Regions from separate parts of the Pedobacter sp. GR22-10 genome, predicted to be linked through region 1. Evidence: riboswitches for the same ligand, from Rfam matches in the RefSeq annotation. Region 1 holds a riboswitch; each other region holds the start of a gene.
The links. A riboswitch is a leader RNA that binds a small molecule or an ion and turns the genes downstream of it on or off. The one in region 1 is predicted to bind S-adenosylmethionine.
Positions count from the first base shown of each region.

Region 1 (7,842 bases):
TTTTTTCGCAGTGCCTGATAAATCATGGTAAAGCGTTCTTTGAACACCTGGGTAATCTGGTCTTCATTTCCAATCCCGATGTATTTTAAATTAAAGGGCTTCGGGTGACCTGCTTCAGCTCTTTTTTTACCCCATGTGGTGTGCACATCGCCATTGGCATATTCTACTAAATCTACAATATCCTGAATGTACTGATCCATTTCTTCCATCGGGATACCGCCCTGCTGGCCACCACCGCCAGTGCCCGAATTCTGGCAAGGTACTGCTGCGGCAATCACCGGAACAGGGGCTGCACCAATATCTTCGCAAAATTGGAAGTATTCGAAATAGCCTAATCCCATGGTTTGGTGATAGCCCCAAAGGTTGCGGTCTGGTTTTCTGGTTTCTAAAGCACCAATGGTGTTTTTCCATTTGTAAATGTTCTGAATACCATCCCCGTGTGCTAAACATCCGCCAGGAAAGCGAACAAATTTAGGATGAATATCGGCAATCAATTTGGCAAGATCAGCCCTTAAGCCATTTTGATGCCCCTTGAAAGTTTTCTGCGGAAATAAAGAAACCATATCAAAAGCAAATTTTCCGGCAGCCAGCGGCATGATTTCCAGTCTGGCATCTGTCGCATCTGCTGATGGATAGAAGGTACCACTCACCTTTTTCCATGAAGTGGTATTTTTTAAAGTAATTTTAGCTAGAATACCCTTTGTATCGCTAACTAAACGCACTTCAAAACCAGAAATACGACCAGCCAATTGCTTGCTGAAAGCAGAGAAAAAATAAGCATCTCCTTTTTTTACTGCTATTCCATCAAAACCCGTATTGCTTAATGCAGCACCGGCAACTTTAACATCCAGCACCGCATAGTGTGAATTATTTTGATGAACGGGTGCAATTGAATCAACGGTGAAAGTGCTTTGATCTCCTTTTAACTTCCATGCAAAAGTGCTGTTCCAGTTTTTATCATGGAAAGATTTATCGCTGGGTTGATATTCAAATCCCCTGTTCTGAATCAATTCTGCATAAAGGCCTCCATCTGCAGCATAATTAATATCTTCAAAAAATATACCGGTAAGCATATTACTGATGGCTTTTGCACCTTTTGAATCAATGGTAATTTTAGCATCAACCGGTTTTAATCCAGCAAATCTTTGTGTATCATCTTTGGTTGTTTCACTGTTTTGGCGGGCTTTATATTGCTGCAAATCATAGGCTTTTTGAAGGTTCTTGATTACTGACCAAGCCACATAATGAGATTGCCCAATGGTATGACCAGAAATATTTGCTGTTTTATCCTCAGCATTAAATGCGGATAATGGTACTTCAACAGCTTTTTCATAAGCAATAAAATCCTTCGTTCTGGTTTGAAAATGCTTGCCTTCCACATCAGCATAAGTGATGGAATATTCATCTTTCAGCTGGTTATAATCAACAACAGGCTTTAATACATTTTTCCCCATGGCAACATATGGATAATGCTGGGGCCCCCAGTTGATTAAGTTTTTGGAAGTGGCTATGGCAAACTGATTGGTCTGATCATTTAATTCCCACGCACAAACCCATTCACCATTTCTTCCCCTGATGACATAGGGTGAAATCATTTTTTTTTCACTTCCCCACCTGCCATAATCGCTTTTCAAAAACAGGTAATCCTTTCCGATTGGTGTCCAGTTGGTCTGATCACGACTCCAGGCAAAGCGCAAGCCATTGGCATTGTAAGCAAACAGATAGGCAGAATCCGGCTCATCCGTTAACTTATTTTCTTTGGCCATTAAACTGGCTGTGGCAGTAAAAAGTATAGCAAATAAAACGTAGAATCTAAGGTAAAACTTCATGGGTCTGCAGCTATTTGGTTGGAAATGCGAAGACCAAAATAAATAATAATCGTTGGTTTAACGATTATTATTTTGTATTTATTTAATTACGATGTAATTATTCAAACTATTCTTTCAGCAGTCCATCTATTTCAGCATTAAACTCCTTTACAAAATCGGTATAATATTGGCCGGTTGCTGGTCCGCTGTAACCCGTATGAATCTGTGCCACTTCTCCTTTTTTATTAATGATGATGGTGGTTGGGAAAGAGATGAAATTATTCAGGGCTGGTAAAGATTCAGATACTATTTTTTTATCGGGTGTGCCAGCAATTACCTGATCATATTGGATATCAAACTTATCCCTGAACCGGGTTAAGGCCTTCCGCACGTAGGCTGAATCCAGTTGTCTTTCATAATGAATGCCAATAACTTCAACGCCGCGATTACGGTTTTCCTTGTACCAGGGTGCAATAAAAGAAGCCTCATCTACACAATTTGGGCACCAGGTGCCTGTAATGGTAAGAATGACCACCTTATTTTTAAATTTCTCATCGCTGAGCGATACCTTTTTCCCGTTTACATCCGGAAAGGAGAAATCAAGTGTTTTGTATCCATCCTTTAAAAAGGTTAATTTATAGGCATCAGGTAAGGCCGCGTTTTGATTTTGTTTGCCTGTGAAGGGTGTATTTCCCCTGGTGCTCACCGTTTCTCCTGTTATGGTTCCGTCTTTTGAAAAACTTCCTTTGTAATAGGATGGACTAGAGCCAATAAAGCTGGATAAATAAAAATCATTGCCTTCCACTATTCCTTCCAGGTAACGTGAATCGCCAGTTACCCTTAAAAAAGTCCCGGTAATTTTATTACCAGTTTGTTTAAATAGTCCGACTGCATTTTCATCTTTTCCGGTAGGCGATTTAAAAGTGATATCATATTTGCCAGAGAAATCAGCTGCAGCATTTTTACCATTAGGTTTGAAACGATATGGATTCCCTCTGGTTGCATTTACGGCCAAAGGTTTACCGGAGCCATCTTGTTTCCTAAGCGTTCCAACCAGCGAATCACCTGTGATTTTGAAGGCAAGTTCATTGTCAAACTGATCCAACGCAACCAGAATGGAATCTGCAGTTTGTTTAACCACGCCACCATCAAAGCGTTCTTCACCATTCAAAAATATTAAGTGTGGCTTTGTATCGATTTTGGTAATTTCAAAATTAAAGGGAACTTCAACCCCAGGTTTAATTTCAAACACACCCCGCCATTTGCCGTTCGGAACAAAGGATGTGGTTAATTTATGGGCAGTAGCTGATTGTTTTTTCTGTGTCTGTGCTTGTAAAGTCTGCGACAACATAAAAGCCGGTAGCAGAAATAGTAATGATTTTATATTCATGTGATATTTGAGATCTATTGATAACGTGACAAATGTAAGCATCATAAAAGCACGGAAAAAATATTTTCAATAAAATCTATAGAATTTGTAGTCATTATGATTTTTATATTATCTTTGCCGCAGTTATTTTAAAATGCTTATCAAGAAAGGTGGAGGGAATGGCCCTGCGAAACCTTAGCAACCAGCCTGAATTGGATATGGTGCTAATTCCATCCCGAAGTAATTTGGGTAAGTTAAGTCAGTTGAATGCAAAGTATTAATATTATATGAGAGCACTCCTGATTTTACGGGCGTGCTTTTTTTGTAAATCAGCTTCACCGGAAATGCTAAGTATAAGGTATATCGTTAAAAACAATTTGATGGAAAAAACTAACAAAAAACAATCTACTCAATCAGGGCATTTAAAAACCTTTTTAAGTCTTCGAATGCGTGAGGGTATTTGTTGCTGTATGAGGCTATAAATACCAACCCAATAATTTAAATCATTAAGTATTCACGTTTGTAAAAAATTCGCCGGTAAGCGAAGTGGAATTGCTTTGCCCTGATTTTTACATTCTTCATTCATCTCATTATTAATAAATTGATTATGTTCAAAAAAATTAAGCTGTTGGCAATCGTATGCTTGCTCTTGCTTTCGTCACTCGTGCATGCCCAAAACATCAGTATTTCCGGTACGGTTAAAAGTGCTTCAGGAGAAACATTGCCCGGAGTTTCAGTATTTGTTAAGGAAACCAAACAAGCCGTAACCACCAATAATAGTGGCGCATTCAGTATTACAATTAATGGAAAAGGTACATTGGTTTTCTCTTATATTGGTTTTACAACTAAAGAAGTGGTGGTTACCGAAAGTTCGAATGCATTAAATGTAACCTTAAGTGACGGAGAAAATGCATTAGATGAAGTGGTGGTAACGGCTTTAGGTATCACTAAACAGAAAAAATCGTTAGGTTATGCCGTTCAGGAATTAAAAGGGGAAAGTTTAACTGAAGCGCGGGAAACCAATCTGGTAAATGCACTTGCCGGTAAAGTAGCCGGGGTAAGGGTAACCAATAGCCAGGGCGATATGGGATCTTCCCGTGTGGTGATTAGAGGGGAAACTTCTATTGCCGGAAATAATCAGCCTCTTTTTGTTGTAGATGGGATTCCGGTAGATAATTCACAGCTTAATTCGGCGGGGGCGAGAGATTACGCCAATGCCATTTCAGATATTAACCCTAATGATATCGAATCCATCAGTGTGTTAAAAGGTCCCAATGCGGCCGCTTTATATGGTTCAAGGGCAGCAGCAGGTGTGATTATCATTAAAACAAAATCAGGAAAATCTAAAAAAGGTTTGGGTATTTCTTTAAACTCGAATGGCGTGATCGAAAGTATATTAACCTTACCAAAATATCAGGATGTATTCGGACAGGGATCGGAAGGTAAATTCAGCTATGTGGATGGAAAAGGTGCCGGCGTAAATGATGGGGTTGATGAAAGCTGGGGGCCCAGAATGGATGGCAGGTTGATTCCGCAGTTCTTTTCGAAAGGTGTAGCAGTGCCCTTTGTGGCCCATCCGGATAACGTAAGGGATTTCTTCCAAACAGGTTACTCCTTAACAAATGGTATTTCAATTGAGGATGCAGGAGAGAAATTCGATTACCGGTTATCTTATAACAACCTTAAGCAGGTCGGTATCGTACCCAATTCAGGTCAGGGTAAAAACTCATTCACTTTAAATACTACTTTACGTTTAACACCTAAACTCACCATCACCGCGAATGCCAATTATAGTAAACTTGGTGCCGACAACCTGCCTGGAACGGGCGGATCAAGATCAACCAGTACCATGTTGCAGTTTGCGTGGTTTGGCAGACAGGTTGATATCAATCAATTGAAAAATTACCTGGATGAGAATGGTAATACTTTTAATTGGAACAACAGTTATTACAGCAATCCTTATTGGGTGGCTTATGAGAATACGGTGTCTCAAAACAGGAACCGTTTAATTGGAAGTATAGGTTTAAACTACAAAATTATTGACGGATTGAACTTCAATTTCCGTACAGGAACAGATTATTACAATGATCGCCGAAAAATTAAAATTGCCTACGGTACTAACGGAACGCCATTTGGATCATATACCGAAAGTGCCTTTACGGTAAATGAAAACAATACGGATGCGACATTAAATTATGCCAAGCAATTAAATGATGATTTTAGTTTAGATGTGTTGCTTGGTGGTAATATCCGGACCAGTTATATCGAACAAAATGATCAAAGTGCACCCCGTTTGGCTGTTGCCGGATTGTATACGTTAAACAATTCCAGAGATCCCTTAACCTCATCTAATAATTACAGTAAGTTAAAGTCTTACAGTGGTTATGCATCCGGTCAGATTGGTTTTAGAAATTACCTTTTTGCCAATATTACGGCCCGTAATGATTGGTCATCCACCTTGCCCGCTCAAAACCGCTCCTACTTTTATCCGTCTTTCAACGGTAGTTTAGTGCTCACTGAAGCTTTTGATATCAAAAGCGAGGTGCTGGATTACGCAAAAGTACGTGGTGGCTGGTCTAAGGTAGGTAAGGACACCTCACCTTATCGTTTAACTAATACTTACAGTTTCTCTGCACCGTTTGGAGCAAGTCCGCAGCTTAGTCCGTCCGGAACAGATTTCGATCCGAATCTAAAATCTGAAACCACCACTTCATCAGAGCTAGGTGCTGAAGCTGTTTTGTTTAACAAGCGACTTCGTTTTGATGTCAGTGTATATAATACGAACAGTTACAATCAGATTTTAAATGTAGATGTGAGTCCGAGTACAGGTTTCAGATCGAAAAATATAAATGCCGGAAAAATTAATAACAAGGGTATTGAAGTTCAGCTGGGTATTACGCCGGTGAAAAAACAATTTACCTGGGATATTGATATCAACTATGCGGCAAACAGAAGTAAGGTGGTGGAATTGGATCAGGAAGGTTTACTGCAAAATTATGTGGTGGCAACCAATTCTGCACAGGTAATTGCGACTGTTGGTCAACCTTACGGAACACTTTTTGGCAATGCTTTTTTAAGAGATGGGAATGGTAATATTTTGGTAAATGCTACAGGTGCACCACAAACTGACCCGACCAAAAGAGTTTTAGGGAAATATACACCAGATTGGATTGGCGGAATTTCAAATACTTTTAGCTACAAAAGCTTTAGTTTAGGCGTGTTGATCGACGCCAGTTTCGGTGGTTCTATTTACAACGGTACTTATTCTACAGGTACTTATACCGGTGTTTTAGCATCTACATTGCCTGGGAGAGGTGCAGAATTCGGCGGTATTTCTTATTACTACCCAGAAAATTTAAAGGCAAACGGCGCGGTTAGGTTAGCTAGTGGAGCAAATGCGCCAGCAGAAGCAACCGTTTATGATGACGGGATGATCTTTGATGGGGTAACCGCGGATGGCAAACCGAATGAAAAAATTCTCTCCGCACAAACTTATTACAAATCGTTCAGAACGATAGATGAGGCCAATATTTTTGATGCCTCTTATGTGAAACTTCGTGAAATTAAACTGAGCTACAATTTGCCTGCAAAATGGATCAAATCACTGAATTTGCAAGGTGTATCGGTTGCATTAGTGGGTAGAAATCTGGCAATCCTTCACCGCAATGTTGAAGATATTGATCCGGAAGTTGCTTTTAATACCGGTAACGGACAGGGTTTGGAGAGCCTCTCTAACCCAACCACACGTACTTACGGAATTAACCTGAACATCAAATTTTAATCTTTCCATCATGAAAAAAATATTATTATATAGCCTGATTTCTCTTTCTGTTTGCGCTACGTCCTGCAAGAAAGAACTGGATGAGACCAACATCAACCCCAATGTAACTGAAAATGCACAGCCTGATTATTTGTTAACTGCCGCCATCAAAAATACAGCTGACGCCTATTGGGGCACCACCAATAACATGAACTCCAGTCTCCTGTTTGTTCAGCATTGGGCAAAAGTACAGTATACGGAAGAAGATAGGTTTATTTATACCAACAGTAGCTTTACTACGCTATGGTCTACTTTATATTCAACCAGTATTAATGGTTTAAATAAAATTATAGAGATTGGAAATGCAACCAGTAATCCAAATTATACGGGTGTGGCATTAACTTTAAGATCCTGGTCATTTTTGTTGCTTACTGATGCTTATGGCGATATCCCATACAGTCAGGCAGGACAAATAAAAGAATTTATCACGCCAGTTTATGATAAACAAAAGGATGTTTATGACGGCCTGCTAAAAGATTTGAAAACAGCAAAAAATACTTTAGATCCTGCCGGAAAAGCGATTGCCGGAGATGTAATTTACAATGGCAATATTACCAGGTGGAAAAAACTGGCCAACTCACTCAGGTTACGGATTGCACTCCGGATAGCAGATCAGGAACCAGCGAAGGCGAAGCAGGTTTTAGACGATATTAAAAATGACGGTGATGCTTACATGAGTGAAAATGCAGATATTGCACAATTAATTTATCAGAGTTCACCACAACAAAACCCGGTGAGTGCATTGTTTGATACCAGAGATGATTACCGGATCAGCAAAACCATTGTAGATAAATTATTCAGTCTGAATGATCCCCGTTTACCTGTTTATGCCAGTAAAACGCAAA
Region 1 is NZ_JAPIVR010000004.1:496,186-504,027, reverse strand. Features, by position in the region: gene OQX64_RS18735 (alpha-L-arabinofuranosidase C-terminal domain-containing protein) at 1-1,829, opposite strand, end outside; gene OQX64_RS18730 (peroxiredoxin family protein) at 1,936-3,198, opposite strand; SAM riboswitch class I at 3,333-3,438, shown strand; gene OQX64_RS18725 (SusC/RagA family TonB-linked outer membrane protein) at 3,785-6,958, shown strand; gene OQX64_RS18720 (SusD/RagB family nutrient-binding outer membrane lipoprotein) at 6,969-7,842, shown strand, end outside.

Region 2 (7,842 bases), on a different contig from region 1:
TTGTTTCAATCTTTTTGCGAATGTCGGCCCTGAAAATGATGAGGATGAATAGCAAAAAGTATTTCCACGTCAATCAGGTTTAAACAATTAAGTCTGAATTCCATATCTTCGCTGCCATGCAAATCGAAGTCAAAAACAGCCTTTTATCAGATTTTGACACGATATTTAAATTTTATGATATCGCTGTTGCCCATCAGAAAAAGGTATTTCATAAACACTGGCAGGGATTCAGTACAGAACTGGTGGAAACGGAAATTGCTGAAAACCGACAGTATAAAATACTGGTGGATGGTGTAGTGGCTTGTGTTTTTGCAGTTACGTTTAATGATCAGCTGATTTGGGGTGACCGGGATCATGAAGCCATCTATATTCACAGGATTGTAAGTCATCCCGATTTCCGGGGGCAATCCTTTGTGAAAAAAATCATTAGCTGGGCCAAACAATATGCAAAAGTACACCAGATTAAATATATCCGCATGGATACCTGGGCAGATAATAAAAAACTATTGGATTACTATACCAGTTGTGGTTTTGATGATGTTGGTGTAGTGACGATGGCAAAAACGGATGGTTTACCCAGGCATTATGAAGGCATAAGTTTGAGTTTGTTCGAAATCGAAGTATAAGATCAATATCCAGCTAATCTTTGAATCATAAAATTGGTCCGCTTTTGAAACCTGTCTGTGATTTACTGAAGATTGGTTAAAGCCTGTCTTACCGCGTTATCCGTTTGATTAACAGATCGGTAGTAGCCCACGTCTCCCAGATAGTAACGGCAGAGCAGGGCTTTTAAATCGTTCAGGATAATCGATTTTGCAGCATAAAGCTGAAAGCGGTCTATAGTTACATTTTTTCTTTGCAAGTAGCCTATAAAATCTTTAAACTCATTATCACTCAGGGCAAAATTATTAATATTTTGTTCTACAAAAGCAGCACTATAGCGGTTGGTCAATACATTAAAAACATAATCAGACAGCACTTTTTTGCTCACTAGGTTAGCGTAAAACTTATTATATCCGGTAGTATCCAGTTTTACAAAAATGTCTGGCTGAATCCCGCCAACAGTTTTAGCCCTTTTATGTTGCTGCATATTAACACCCTCACTTTTTTCTATCGAATCCTGAAAGGAGGTATGATCACCGGTTAACTCCCCGTCAAGCATCCTTTCATCAAGCTCATGTTTGTACGCATCATATCCTTTTTTATATGATTTCTGAATGCTTCGCCCAGATGGCGTATAATAGCGGGCAATAGTTAAATTTAAGGCAGAGCCATCTCCAAAAGCAAACTGTTCCTGAACGAGTCCTTTTCCGAAAGACCGCCGACCTACAATTATTCCACGGCCCAGATCTTGAATGGCACCTGCAACGATTTCACTTGCTGATGCGGTGTTTTCATTGATTAGGATGGCAAGCTTCCCATTTTGAAAGGCTCCTGTCCCGGTCGAATAATAATCTGTGCGGGGTTCGTGCTTACCCTGGGTGTATACAATTAATTTATTTTCGGGCAGAAACTGATCGGCCAGGCCTGTAGCTGCAGAAAAGTAACCGCCGCCATTATCACGTAAATCAAGGATCAGCTTTTTCATTCCTTTTGCCTTTAGGTTTGCGGCCGCGGCTGCGAAATCACCGTCTGTATTGGCACCGAATTTACTAATCCTCACGTACCCGGTTTCCGGGTTCATCATGTAGGCTGCGTCAATGCTGCTGATATTCACTTTACCCCGGGTAACCATCAGCCGGCTTTGTACCTGTGTGCCGCTGCGCAATAAGGTAACGCCCACGCCGCTACCAGCCTTTCCCCTGAATCTTCCTGTTAATTGTTCTTTTGGTAAATTTCTGCCACTAACCATAGTGGTATCGATCACCAGGATTTTATCACCCAGCTTAATGCCCGCCTGATATGCCGGTCCATCCTTCACCACGCCTGTTACCATCATGGTGTCGTTTAACATATAGTATTCAATGCCAACGCCCTCAAAATTCCCTTCCAGGTTATTGGTCATGTCTTGCGCATCGGTAGGAGGCAAATATACACTGTGTGGATCCAGCTGGTGGAGTACACTATCAATAGGTAAGTTTTGCAGCGAATCAGTATTGATATCATCTACATAATTTTTATTGATGATATGCAGAATTTCTTCCAGTTTTTCATCACTATTGCTGGCCAGTTGAGGTCTTCTGGTAACGCCAAATCCCTGATCTTTAATAAACTTAATACCCAAATACATTCCTGCTATCAAAATCACAGAATAGCTGATGGCAATCAGTATGTTTTTTCGGGTATTCTTTTTCATTGGCGTTAGGCAAATTTATGAAAATAAGCGGGTTGATATATTTTTAACTGCAATTTCTTGTCTTTTGTTTATAATATTTCACATAAATTAACAGTATAACATCTGCTCTATCAAGTGGCAATCTATATTTTTAAATTTTTAGGGTAGATTTTAGAAAGAATTTACCGAATTTTATCAAAAATAAATTTATGAATAGAGTTACCGAGCAAGAATCAAATTATAACCACATTGATGAAATGTCGGTAATGGAAGTTTTGCAGGGGATTAACAATGAAGACAAAACCGTAGCCTTTGCTGTTGAAAAATCTTTGCCTCAGATTGAGAAATTAACTTCGGCCGTTGCCGAGAGAATGAAAAAGGGCGGTCGGCTTTTTTATATAGGGGCAGGTACCAGCGGCCGCTTAGGAGTGGTAGATGCATCTGAATGTCCACCAACTTATGGTGTTCCTTTCGATACTGTAGTTGGTATTATTGCCGGCGGGGATTCTGCCATCAGAAAGGCTGTAGAATTTGCTGAAGATGACAGCCTGCAGGCCTGGAAAGATTTACAGGCATTTCATATTAATGAAAAGGATTGCCTGGTGGGTTTAGCTGCATCCGGCACCACACCATATGTGGTTGGAGGTTTAAATACAGCACGCCAGCATGGAGTTTTAACAGGTTGCATTGTCTGCAATACTGGTGGACCCATTGCTGCAGCGTCTGATTTTCCGGTAGAAGTGGTGGTTGGACCTGAATTTATTACCGGTTCTACGCGAATGAAATCGGGCACAGCACAAAAATTGGTTTTAAATATGCTGAGTACCACCGTAATGGTGCAATTGGGGCGTGTGGTTGGAAACAAAATGGTAGATATGCAGTTAACTAATCATAAACTGGTTGATCGCGGAACGCAAATGGTAGCTGATGAATTAAATGTGAGCTATGAAATAGCTGCAGATTTGCTGAGTAAACATGGAAGTGTGCGTAAAGCAGTAGAAGCAGGACACTGAGAAATGTTAGAATGAGAGAAGGATGGAATGATTGAATGATTGAATTTGGAAGTAATTGTAGCATTCTCTCATTCAAAATTCACTCATTCAATAATTAAAAAAACATGCACGAGATAGAGCCGTATTACCAGTGGAGAGATGATTATATCTCGGCAGAGGATGAGCGATCGCCATTCTACAATACCGAATACTCTGAACTGTACTTTGATAAGCAGATCTATAACTTTCTGTTGCACCCGCAATGGGATGAGTTTGGTTCCAATACCTTGTACATGAAAGTATTGTATGCGGATTATGATAGAGGTTACGCGATTATTGAGTTTATCGGCGAATGGAATGATGCCATCAACAACGACATCATGTTGCTGAAACGCGATATTTTGGAACTCATGATGGATGAAGGCATTAATAAGTTTGTATTAATCGGAGAAAATGTATTGAACTTTCATTCATCAGACGATAGTTATTATGAAGAATGGTTTCAGGAAGTGGAAGATGGCTGGATTGTTGGGGTAAATTTCCAGGAACATGTCATCAGGGAGTTTAAAGATAACAACATTGATTATTACATTAATTTTGGAGGTGCTTTCGATCACCTGCCCTGGCGTACATTAAAACCGTTACAGTTCTTCAAAAAAGTTGAAGAATTGCTGACAAAAAGACTGAATTAAAGTATTATTTTTATAATTATTTAAATACACAAATAAAAATGGAACAACAAAACTATCAATATCAGGGCAATAGCGTGTTCGTCCAGGAAAACACAGTGTCTAAAAAATTCTTTGCCAGCGTATTCTTATGGATGTTCGTTGCTTTGTTAATATCAAGCGCTTCTGCATTTGTATTGGCAAATTCGCCAGGAATTTTATCCTATTTAGTAGCTGAAAAAGGATTTACCATATTTGGATACATTGCCATCTTTGCGCCACTTGGTTTAGTGATGTTGATGGGGGCTGCTATGCAAAGATTATCCTTCCCGGCATTAGTGGGTATTTTTCTGTTGTATTCTTTACTAACAGGTGTGATGTTGGGCTTTATACTTTTAATTTACACAACAACATCTATTGCCATTTGCTTCGTTGCAGCAGCCGTTATTTTTGCTGTAATGGCTATCATGGGATACACTACAGATGTTGATTTAAGTAAATTCGGACCAATACTAATGGCTGGCGTAATCGGTTTGGTTATCGTAAGTCTGATCAACTTCTTTATCGGCAGCGAAACGCTGAACTACATTTTAGGCTTTGTTGGTGTGGCTATTTTTACTGCGCTTACCGCTTATAAGGTTCAGGAAATTAAAAGAATTGGTGAAGGTTTGGATGAAAGCGGAAATGAAATTGCATTGGCCGACAGCAAAAAATTAGCAATAATGGGTGCGTTGTCACTTTATATCACATTCATTAACTTATTTGTTTCTTTACTACGTCTCTTCGGTAGCAGAAGATAATTCACTAAATTCTGACCGCTGGATTTATCTGGTTTCAGGTTAATGACAAAACAATATTTTAAAGGCCGTGCATATTTGCATGGCCTTTGTAATTTTATTTGGCAGCGAAGCGATAAATTTTGGAAATGATGTTGCTTTGTTGCATTTTTGTATGCTTATTAAGAAAGACGGAGGGATTAGACCCAACGAAGTCTTAGCAACCTGTGCCAACAAGGTGCTACATTCTAATCTCGGTTAACCGGGAGAAAGATAAGTTAAGGAAGTACGATCCATGTGCCAACTTTTTGAATAAGCTTTTTTGAGATTTGAGAAATTAGATTTGAGATTTGAGGCCAATTATAAATGTCTTAATTTCTCAGATCACTCCTCTCGTCTCTCACATCTAATAACAGAATGAGCATAAGAGAAGAATTAGAAAAACGTATTTTGGTCATCGATGGTGCGATGGGCACGATGATTCAACGTTATACGCTTACCGAAGAAGATTTTAGAGGGGAACGGTTTAAGGATCATCCTTGCGATGTGAAAGGCAATAATGATTTGCTGAACATCACCCGTCCGGATATTATCAAAGCCATACATCTCGAATATTTAGCCGCTGGCGCAGATATTATCGAAACCAATACCTTTAGTACGCAAAGAATCTCCATGGCGGATTACCAGATGGAAGATTTGTCGTATGAATTAAGTTATGAAGGTGCTAGAGTGGCAAAGGAAGCGGCAGATGAGTTTATGGCTGCTAATCCAGATCGTAAGTGTTTCGTTGCCGGTGCCATTGGCCCAACCAATAGAACGCTTTCCATGTCGCCCAATGTAAATGATCCGGGTTACCGGGCGGTTTACTTTGATGAATTGGAGACTGCTTATTACGAGCAGGTGCGCGGTTTGGTAGATGGGGGCTCAGATGTATTGCTGATTGAAACCATTTTCGATACGCTGAATGCCAAAGTGGCTATTGTAGCCATCAAAAAATATGAAGAAGTTATTGGCCGTAAATTGGAGATTATGATTTCCGGTACGATTACCGATGCTTCTGGTCGGACCCTATCCGGACAAACTGCCGAGGCTTTTTTAAACTCAGTGATGCACGCAAAACCTTTAAGTATAGGTTTCAACTGTGCGTTGGGTGCGAAAGAAATGCGTCCGCATATTGAAGAGTTAGCCGCAAAAGCGGGATGTTACGTTTCTGCCTATCCAAATGCAGGTTTGCCCAATGAATTTGGTGCTTATGATGAGCAACCGCATGAGACAGCACACTTAGTAGATGACTTTATCGCTTCTGGCTTTGTTAATATCGTAGGAGGTTGCTGTGGTACCACGCCCGAACATATCGGCTGTATCGCGGCGAATGCCAGAAAAGCATCACCAAGAAAAATTCCGGAAATTCAGCCGTTTATGCGGTTAAGTGGCCTGGAGCCCGTAACCATTACGCCTGAAAGTATTTTCGTAAACGTTGGGGAAAGAACCAATATTACCGGTTCGCCTAAATTTTCGAAGCTGATTTTAGGGGGTGATTACGAAGCTGCGCTCGCCGTGGCCTTGCAACAGGTTGAAGGTGGCGCACAGGTGATTGATGTGAACATGGACGAGGGAATGCTGGATTCGGAAGCAGCCATGACCAAATTTTTAAACCTGATCGCCTCCGAACCCGACATTGCAAAGTTGCCCATCATGGTCGATTCCTCTAAATGGTCGGTGATTGAAAATGGTTTGAAATGCCTGCAGGGAAAAGGAATTGTGAATTCAATCTCTTTAAAAGAAGGCGAGGATAAATTCCGCGAAAGTGCCCGTAAAATTATGCAATACGGTGCTGCTGTAGTGGTGATGGCTTTCGATGAACAAGGCCAGGCCGATAACTACGAGCGCAGAAAAGAGATTTGTAAAAGAAGTTATGATATTTTGGTGCATGAAATTGGATTTCCTGCGGAAGATATCATCTTCGATCCCAATATTTTAACCGTTGCCACCGGACTGGAAGAGCACAACAACTATGCTGTTGATTTTATCAATGCCACCCGTTGGATCAAAGAAAATCTCCCGCATGCTAAAGTGAGCGGCGGGGTTTCTAATATTTCATTCTCATTCAGGGGAAACAATACTGTTAGGGAAGCCATGCACTCGGCTTTTCTCTATCACGCCATTCAGGCAGGCCTGGATATGGGGATTGTAAATGCAGGGATGCTCGAAGTTTACCAGGAAATTCCACCTGAACTTCTGGAACGTGTAGAGGATGTATTGCTCAACCGGAGAGATGATGCCACCGAACGTTTGGTAGAATATGCCGATACCGTAAAATCAAAAGGTAAGGAAGTGGTTAAGGATGAGGAATGGAGAAAGGGCTCAGTGGAAGAAAGATTATCACATTCTTTAGTTAAAGGAATTGTAGAATACCTGGATGATGATGTAGAAGAGGCACGACAGAAATATGCCCGTCCGATTCAGGTGATTGAAGGGCCGCTGATGGACGGGATGAATATTGTTGGTGATTTATTCGGCGCCGGAAAAATGTTTTTGCCCCAGGTGGTGAAATCTGCTCGTGTAATGAAAAAGGCTGTGGCGTATTTATTGCCGTTCATTGAGCAGGAAAAACTGGATAATCCGGATCAGAATCAAAGTTCATCAGCCGGAAAAGTGCTGATGGCTACCGTAAAAGGTGATGTGCATGATATTGGTAAAAATATCGTAGGCGTAGTTTTAGCCTGTAATAACTTTGAAATTGTAGATATGGGCGTGATGGTTCCGGCACAGGAAATCATCAAAAAAGCCAAAGAAATCAATGCAGATATTATTGGACTAAGCGGATTGATTACGCCATCTTTAGACGAAATGGTTCACTTTGCCAAGGAGATGGAACGTGAAGGCTTTACCATTCCATTGATTATTGGTGGTGCAACTACATCCAGAATTCATGCTGCCGTTAAGGTGGCTCCAAATTATTCGGGGCCAGCCATTCATGTGCTTGATGCTTCCAGAAGTGTAACAGTTTGCAGTACCTTAATGAATCCGGAAACAAAGGATGATTATGTAGCAGGTATCAGGGCTGAGTATGATAAAGCCCGCGAAGCGCATTTAAACAAGCGTTCTGATAAGCGCTTTAAAACGCTTGA
Region 2 is NZ_JAPIVR010000005.1:53,201-61,042, forward strand. Features, by position in the region: gene OQX64_RS19035 (GNAT family N-acetyltransferase) at 117-626, shown strand; gene OQX64_RS19040 (S41 family peptidase) at 689-2,296, opposite strand; gene murQ (N-acetylmuramic acid 6-phosphate etherase) at 2,485-3,288, shown strand; gene OQX64_RS19050 (hypothetical protein) at 3,393-3,959, shown strand; gene OQX64_RS19055 (Bax inhibitor-1 family protein) at 3,998-4,735, shown strand; SAM riboswitch class I at 4,888-4,991, shown strand; gene metH (methionine synthase) at 5,129-7,842, shown strand, end outside.
Region 2: it holds a riboswitch for S-adenosylmethionine, as region 1 does, so the genes downstream of both, metH (methionine synthase) here and OQX64_RS18725 (SusC/RagA family TonB-linked outer membrane protein) in region 1, are expected to answer to the same signal.

Region 3 (7,842 bases), on a different contig from region 1:
GCGTGTAAGAACCATTTCCACTATTGGTTAATTTCCAGGTACTTCCCTGAAAACATTTGTAAGATTTTTCTCCGAACAAACCCTGAACAGCCTGATCAGGAAGACCTTCCAGCGATACATTGTTTAACACCCATGTACCGGTAATGGTACCTCTACCGCCATTGATACCTGTTGAAGCATTTTTTGTGGAAGAACAACTTTGTAACATCATCAAAGTAGAACATGCTATCGCAATAGCTATAAATAATCTTTTCATTTTAGTTTTTTTAAATTTGTGAAAACAGATACATAAATCCTGCCAAAACAATTATCAAGTTTAATTTAGCGTTAAATTGTTAAATTGCCTCACGGTTAAAGTACCCTAATAAAAATCATGATGAAACCAGAAACCCTTGCTATTCACGCTTCTAATCTTCTTAAAAATTCAACTGGAGATGTTACGCCACCCATCAATCTTTCTACTACTTTTTTTCGTGATGAAAACGGCGGCTATCCGGGTGGTCATATGTATAGCCGGGTAAGTAATCCAAACCGGTCTGCTTTAGAAAACACTGTGGCTAAGTTAGAATATGGTGAAGATGCAGCTGCTTTTTCTTCGGGAAATTACTGTGGTATGGCCTTATTTCAGGCTTTAAAACCGGGCAGTCACATTATTGCACCGGATGATATGTATTGGGGCATTAAAAAACAACTGCTGACCATTTATCATGAGATTCTGGAATTTGATTTTGTTGATCAAACTGATTTGGATCTCATTCAATCCGCTATTAAACCAAACACAAGAATGATCTGGATGGAAACACCATCCAATCCATTACTGAAGGTTACAGATATTGCAGAAATTTCAAAAATAGCAAAAGCAAATCACCTTACATTGGTTTGCGACAGTACTTTTGCCTCTCCGGTTTTACAAAATCCGATTTTATTAGGGGCTGATATCGTAATGCATAGCAGTACAAAGTACCTCGGCGGACATAGTGATATTCTGGGTGGCATTTTGGTTACAGGCAGGAAAGATGCATTATGGGAGAGAATCAAAAACATCCAGCAAACGGGCGGTGCCGTTCCCTCTCCTTTTGATTGTTATTTATTATGCCGAAGCATCAAAACCCTGTCATATCGCATGAAAGGGCATTGCGAAAACGGAAAGAAAGTGGCAGATTATCTGGTTAGTCACCCAAGAGTAGAAGCGGTTTATTTTCCGGGATTAGAGACTCATCCGCAACATCAAATTGCTAAGAAACAAATGAAAGACTTTGGCGGCATGATGTCTTTTTTAGTTAAGGGCGACGTGGACGCAACCAGTAAAGTAGTGAATCAAGTGAAATTATTTGCGCAAGCTACCAGTCTGGGCGGTGTGGAGAGCTTAATCGAGCACCGCTACTCTGTTGAAGGACCAGACAGTAAAACACCAAAAAATCTGTTAAGAATTTCTGTTGGATTGGAGCATGTTGACGATATTATAGCCGATTTAGCACAGGCGCTGGCCTAAATTCTACAGTTCTATAAGGTTTTAAACCTTATAGAACTAAAAACCTATTTTGGGTTACAAACAGTAACCAACTTCTTCGCATAGTCTGCGTTTAAAGGCTCATTGGTTTGTGCTAAACGTTGAGCACCTGTATTTGCAGGGCAGGCGATATCACCAGCTGCATCATAAACCAATTTTGTTCCCGAAGCAAGCAATTCTTTTGGCACATATACCTGTACGCGTGTGGTAGAATAGCCCGAAGGAAAATAACGTACATAATATCCATCAGGATGTTTGGTCCAGATACCGCTGGGCACATCTGCTCTTTGCGGGGCCATACCTGCAATAATTGCATACCGTTCCAGATCAGCATAGGTATAATTTCCTGAAGAAACGAGCTGGCGAATATTGTTTTCAGCTTCAAAAACTGCCTTTAAACCAGATGGCAACTGGTCTTTGGCTTTTTCCATTACATCAAAGGGCAGCACACCTAATGCGCCGCCTTCTAACATGGTGATCTGTTTTGGCGTCAATAATTTTAATGCGGTAACTTTTACCTGTCCGCTGTAACTTGTAAATTTAGTGCGTGCTATGATGGTCCATAATAAAGCCTGAATATCATGTTGTTCTACTTCAGGGTGCTTTTCTGCACTTTTAATGATCGCAATCACAACATCTTCTTTTGAGCCCAATACCGGAGCAAACATATAGCCATCTCCTTTTGACGGGGCGAAGGTACCAGCCATCAAGCAATAACTTTTATTCGTCATTTCATAAAGTCCTTCACAAAGCAGGTATCCTCCTTCCGGATTCTTTGGTAAGAGATATAGTGGTTGTGCCTTGAGTATGGCCTTAAAATCTGGCATCATTTCTCCCTCGCGGTTTACGTCTTCAAAACTTGTGGTAATGGCACCGGGTTGTTTCAGAAATTTATCCACACCTAAAGCCTTAGCCCCCTGTGCAGTTCCAACTTTTAATAATTTGTCTTTTAATCCGCCGAATTGTGCGTTAACTGTGGTAAAACTTGCCATGGTGAGTGAAAGGGCCAGACAAATCATTTTAGCGTTTTTCATATAGATGAGATAGGTTATACAAACATAAAATTTTAATGTTAAATAAACTTACCTGAACAATCGTTTTGTGATTACAACATGTAATTGGATTTATTTAATAAAAAATCAGAATTAAATTTTGTTGTTTTAAAATTATTTCAGACATTTGAAATATTATTTGGTAGATCACTAAATAAAAGTCAATCTGAATCGGATTGATTTATAAAGAAGTGGCGAGAGACTGGCTCCGTGACCCACTGGCAACCCTCAGAAAGAGAAGGTGCCAATTCCTGACCGGATAACATGGAGTTAACCGGTGATATAAATTTAAACTGATGAATACTTTAAATCTTCTATCTCACGACGGCACTAGTCTGAAACAACAAACAGCAAATGTTTCCATTAAACTGCTGGTGTGCTCTAATGTGATGTATATGTCCCGTATGTGCTGTTGCATACGGTAATTTAAAAATCTTCCTCTCTTGTTTCTTTTCAAATTGGAAGGTCCCGGTTAACCGGGATACGCCCTGCAGGATAATTTACTTTTCTGATTTGTCCGTTCATTCCACTCATTACTTTAACCTTAATTATTAGAAAATTATGTCAACATCATATAAATTTGAAACGCTTCAGTTGCATGCTGGTCAGGAAGTAGACCCTACAACAGGTTCCAGAGCGGTTCCCATTTATCAGACCACCTCTTATGGATTTAAGAATGCGGAACATGGTGCTAACCTGTTTGCTTTAAAAGAGTTTGGAAACATCTATACCCGGCTGATGAACCCTACAACTGATGTTTTTGAAAAAAGAATCGCCGCTTTGGAAGGTGGTGTAGCCGCACTGGCGGTAGCATCAGGCCAGGCGGCACAATTTATCGCCCTGCATAATATCTTAACGGCCGGAGATCAGATTGTTTCGTCATCACATCTATATGGCGGAACCTACAACCAGTTTAAGGTTGCATTTAAACGTCTGGGCATTCACGTCGATTTTGCAAACCCGGATGTTCCTGAAGAGTTTGAACAAAAAATCACAGAGAAAACCAAAGCCATTTACCTGGAAACCATTGGCAATCCGGCCTTCAGCATCCCTGATTTTGAAAAAATTGCGGCCATTGCCAAAACACATGATATTCCTTTTATTGTAGACAATACTTTTGGTGCAGGTGGATATTTATTTAAACCACTGGAACATGGAGCAAACATTGTAGTAGAATCTGCTACTAAATGGATCGGCGGTCATGGTACCAGCATTGGCGGTGTGATCATTGATGGTGGAAATTACAACTGGGGCAATGGAAAATTTCCGCAGTTTACAGCGCCATCAGAAGGTTACCACGGATTAGTTTTTAACGATGTTTTTGGTATCGGAGGTCCGTTTGGTAACATCCAGTTTATTATTCGCGCCCGGGTAGAAGGCTTAAGGGATCTGGGACCTGCCCTGTCTCCTTTTAATTCTTTCCTCTTATTACAGGGATTAGAAACATTATCACTCCGCGTTCAACGTCATGTAGACAATGCACTTGAGCTGGCTACCTGGTTGGAAAATCATCCTATGGTTAAAGAAGTACATTATCCTGGTTTATCCAGTAGTCCATACCATAACCTGGCCAAGAAATACTTAAGCAACGGCTTTGGTGGCGTTTTATCTTTCGAATTGAACGGAAGCAAGGAAAATGCCTCTCAGCTTATAGATAGTTTGAAACTGGTTTCTCATTTAGCTAATGTAGGTGATGCTAAAACTTTAATTATCCAGCCTTCAGCCACCACACACCAGCAATTAAGTGATGAAGCCCAACTGGCGGCCGGCGTTAAACCAAATGCACTAAGAGTTTCTGTAGGTATAGAGCATATTGATGATATTAAAGCAGATTTTGAACAGGCTTTTGCGGCTATTGGATCAAAAATCAGTCAGGAATCCCTGTAAGCTTAGTACCTAGTCATTTTACAACATTACAATTTTACCATGAGCACTGCATCAACATATCATCATACCAAGCCATTTAAGCTGGAAAACGGGAAAAAAATTCGGAATCTGCAAATCGCCTATCAAACATATGGTAAACTAAATGCCAATAAAGACAATGTGATTTGGGTATGTCACGCGCTGACAGCCAATGCTGATGTATTTGAATGGTGGGAAGGTTTGTTCGGACAAAATGCATTGTTTAACCCAGAAGATCATTATATCGTTTGCGCCAATGTTTTAGGCTCGAATTATGGAACAACCAATCCGTTAAGCATTAATCCGGTAACCGGCCAGCCTTACTATTTATCTTTTCCACCACTTACCATCCGCGATTTTGTTGCCGCACATCAGTTGCTGGCCAGGCATTTAGGCATCGATTCCATTAAATTACTGATTGGTGGTTCATTGGGCGGACAACAGGCTGTGGAATGGGGAATTATCGAACCTTCCAGAATTGAAAATCTGATTTTAGTGGCCACCAACGCGGTACATTCGCCCTGGGGCATTGCCTTTAATGAAAGTCAGCGACTGGCCATTACCACAGACAGGACTTTCTTTGCCAACCAGCCCGATGGCGGCAGTAAAGGTTTAAAAACCGCCAGAAGTATTGCACTCCTGAGTTACAGAACCTACCATGCTTATGGCAGTACACAGGTGGAAAGTGTAAATGATAAAACGGATCATTTCCGGGCCTCCTCCTATCAGAATTATCAGGGTGAGAAGCTGATTAAACGCTTCAATGCTTACAGTTATTATTATTTGACCAAAGCTATGGACAGCCACAATGTAGGGCGCAACAGAAAGAGTATTGCTGAAGCTCTAAAATTAATCAAAGCAAATACCTTAGTTATTGGTATCGAAAATGACTTTCTTTTTCCGGTGTCAGAGCAAAAATACCTGGCAGATCAGATCAATGATGCAACATTCGCGGTGATTCATTCTGAATATGGTCATGATGGTTTTTTAATTGAAACCAATGCCTTAACCAACATCATCGGCAACTTTATCAGAGAAAGCAGGGATAAGAAAATTATTAAGCTACAGCATACGGCCTGATAAAGTAGAGGGTAAAAGATTGAATAAAAGCCAGGCTAAACAAATTAAAAAATATTAATCAGACGCGAAAACACTGAATCATGGAAATAAGGAATCTAATTCTGTGAAAATCTGTGTTTCCGTATCAAATAGAAGTTCACAAAAAAAATAGTAGCGAAAAGCGCTTTGAGCACAAGTCCTGATACTTGATACTCGCTACCTAATACACTATAAAACACCATGAGTAAAAATTTAAAAATCGGTTTATTTGGCTTCGGAGTGGTAGGCCAGGGCTTATTAGATATTATCCAGAGTCAGAACCTTAACCTGGAAATCATAAAAATTGCTATAAAAAATCCAAAGAAAAAACGTACGCTCGATCAACATTTATTTACGACAGACCGCCATGAGATTCTGAATAATTCAGAAATCAATACAGTAGTGGAACTGATTAATGATGCTGATGCCGCTTATGAAATTGTAACCACTGCTTTAAAAAACGGCAAAAATGTTGTCTCTGCCAATAAAAAAATGATTGCCAATCATTTAAAAGAACTGGTTGAATTGCAGCAGAAATATGGTACATCATTACTTTATGAAGGTGCGGTTTGCGGTAGTATTCCAATCATCAGGAATCTGGAAGAATATTATGACAATGAGCTTTTTCATGCCTTAAGTGGCATCTTTAATGGTTCATCCAATTACATCTTATCGAAGATTTTTAATGAAAATCAAAGTTACAATGCAGCCTTAAAAGAAGCGCAAGACCTGGGCTTTGCAGAAACCGATCCGATTTTAGATGTAGGTGGTTACGATCCCAAATATAAACTGGCGATTGCCACAGCCCATGCCTACGGCTTGTTTGTGAATCCGGATGCTATTTTAAATATTGGTATTCAAAACCTCTCTGCTAACGATATCAAATATGCCCGTGAAAAGAATTTCAAAATTAAGCTGGTTCCTACTGCACGGAAAGTAAATACCAAGGATATCGTGACTTACGTATTGCCTAAGCTTGTTGCCAAAGATGATTTCCTGTATAATGTTGAGAATGAATACAATGCCGTAACGGTTCAGGCGGCATTTGCCGACAAACAATTCTTCTTCGGAAAAGGTGCCGGTGGTCATCCTACCGGTGCCGCCGTACTCTCAGATATTGCAGCTTTACGATATGATTATCGTTATGAGTATAAAAAATATCATTCAGAAAATGGTGTTAAACACACTGAAGATATTTTGCTGGAGGTTTATTTGCGTTATGCGGATGAAGACTTAGTGACCTTGCTGGGTTTTGATGAAATTAGCGAACGCTATGCAGCCAGTAACTATAAATATGTGATCGGCACAGTTAAGTTAGAACAGCTGATTAAAAACCGTGATTTACTTTTGGAAAAAGACGTTTTTATTGCCTATACCGGCAGACAGATCTACAAACAGGAGCAGGTTGCGGAAAATGTGTTCGCGGAAGAACTGGCTTCCCTGTAAATTTTAAGGTTAATTTTTTTATTTGTTTTGTTGTTAAGCATTAAGGCTGGAGCGATTCCGGCCTTTTTGTCCATTTAATCGGTTTCCCCCCTTTTTGAATAAGCATATTCTTCTTCATGCTTAACAGCCAGCAAGAGACTAACCCCGCCCGGCCATTTCTGTGAGTTTTTTAGCCAAATCTTTTCCCAGGTAACTGTCGATAATCAAATGAACGATATACAGAATCGGGGTCATTAAAATGGCTACAATAAACTTGTAAGTATAATTTACCAGTCCGATGGCAGCAACCATTTTCCAGCTGTAATGATATTGTGGATTGAGATAAAAAGCAATAAAGATGACCACAAAGCTATCGATGAGCTGGGAAACCAGTGTTGAACCTGTTGCCCGCAACCATAAAGCCTTTTCTCCGGTTACCCTCTTAATACGATGAAAAATTAAAACATCAGCCAGCTGCCCTACAATAAAGGCAATGATAGAGCCTACAATAATCCACATCCCCTGACCGAATATCCCTGCAAAAGCGTTGTTCATATTTAAATCTTCCCCGTTGATGTTTTGGTGAACCCAGAAATCTGCCGCACTTAAATGCATGGAACCCCAAACCATTAAAAAGGCAAATGCAATGAGGATAGAAGTAAGTATGGAAAGAAAGCGAACCTGCTTTACGCCAAAATACTCGTTAATAATATCGGTCATGATAAAAATAATCGGCCAGGTTAACACACCAGCCGACATCACAAAAGACAGGTTTTTAACGCCTAATAAATTGATGTCAAACTTTTTAATCCCTAAAGTTTCCTCTACGCTAAATAATTTCACCCCAATAAA
Region 3 is NZ_JAPIVR010000001.1:1,321,725-1,329,566, reverse strand. Features, by position in the region: gene OQX64_RS05675 (lipocalin family protein) at 1-256, opposite strand, end outside; gene OQX64_RS05670 (trans-sulfuration enzyme family protein) at 377-1,492, shown strand; gene OQX64_RS05665 (hypothetical protein) at 1,537-2,544, opposite strand; SAM riboswitch class I at 2,741-2,851, shown strand; gene OQX64_RS05660 (O-acetylhomoserine aminocarboxypropyltransferase/cysteine synthase family protein) at 3,124-4,449, shown strand; gene OQX64_RS05655 (homoserine O-acetyltransferase family protein) at 4,489-5,547, shown strand; gene OQX64_RS05650 (homoserine dehydrogenase) at 5,767-7,011, shown strand; gene OQX64_RS05645 (queuosine precursor transporter) at 7,150-7,842, opposite strand, start outside.
Region 3: it holds a riboswitch for S-adenosylmethionine, as region 1 does, so the genes downstream of both, OQX64_RS05660 (O-acetylhomoserine aminocarboxypropyltransferase/cysteine synthase family protein) here and OQX64_RS18725 (SusC/RagA family TonB-linked outer membrane protein) in region 1, are expected to answer to the same signal.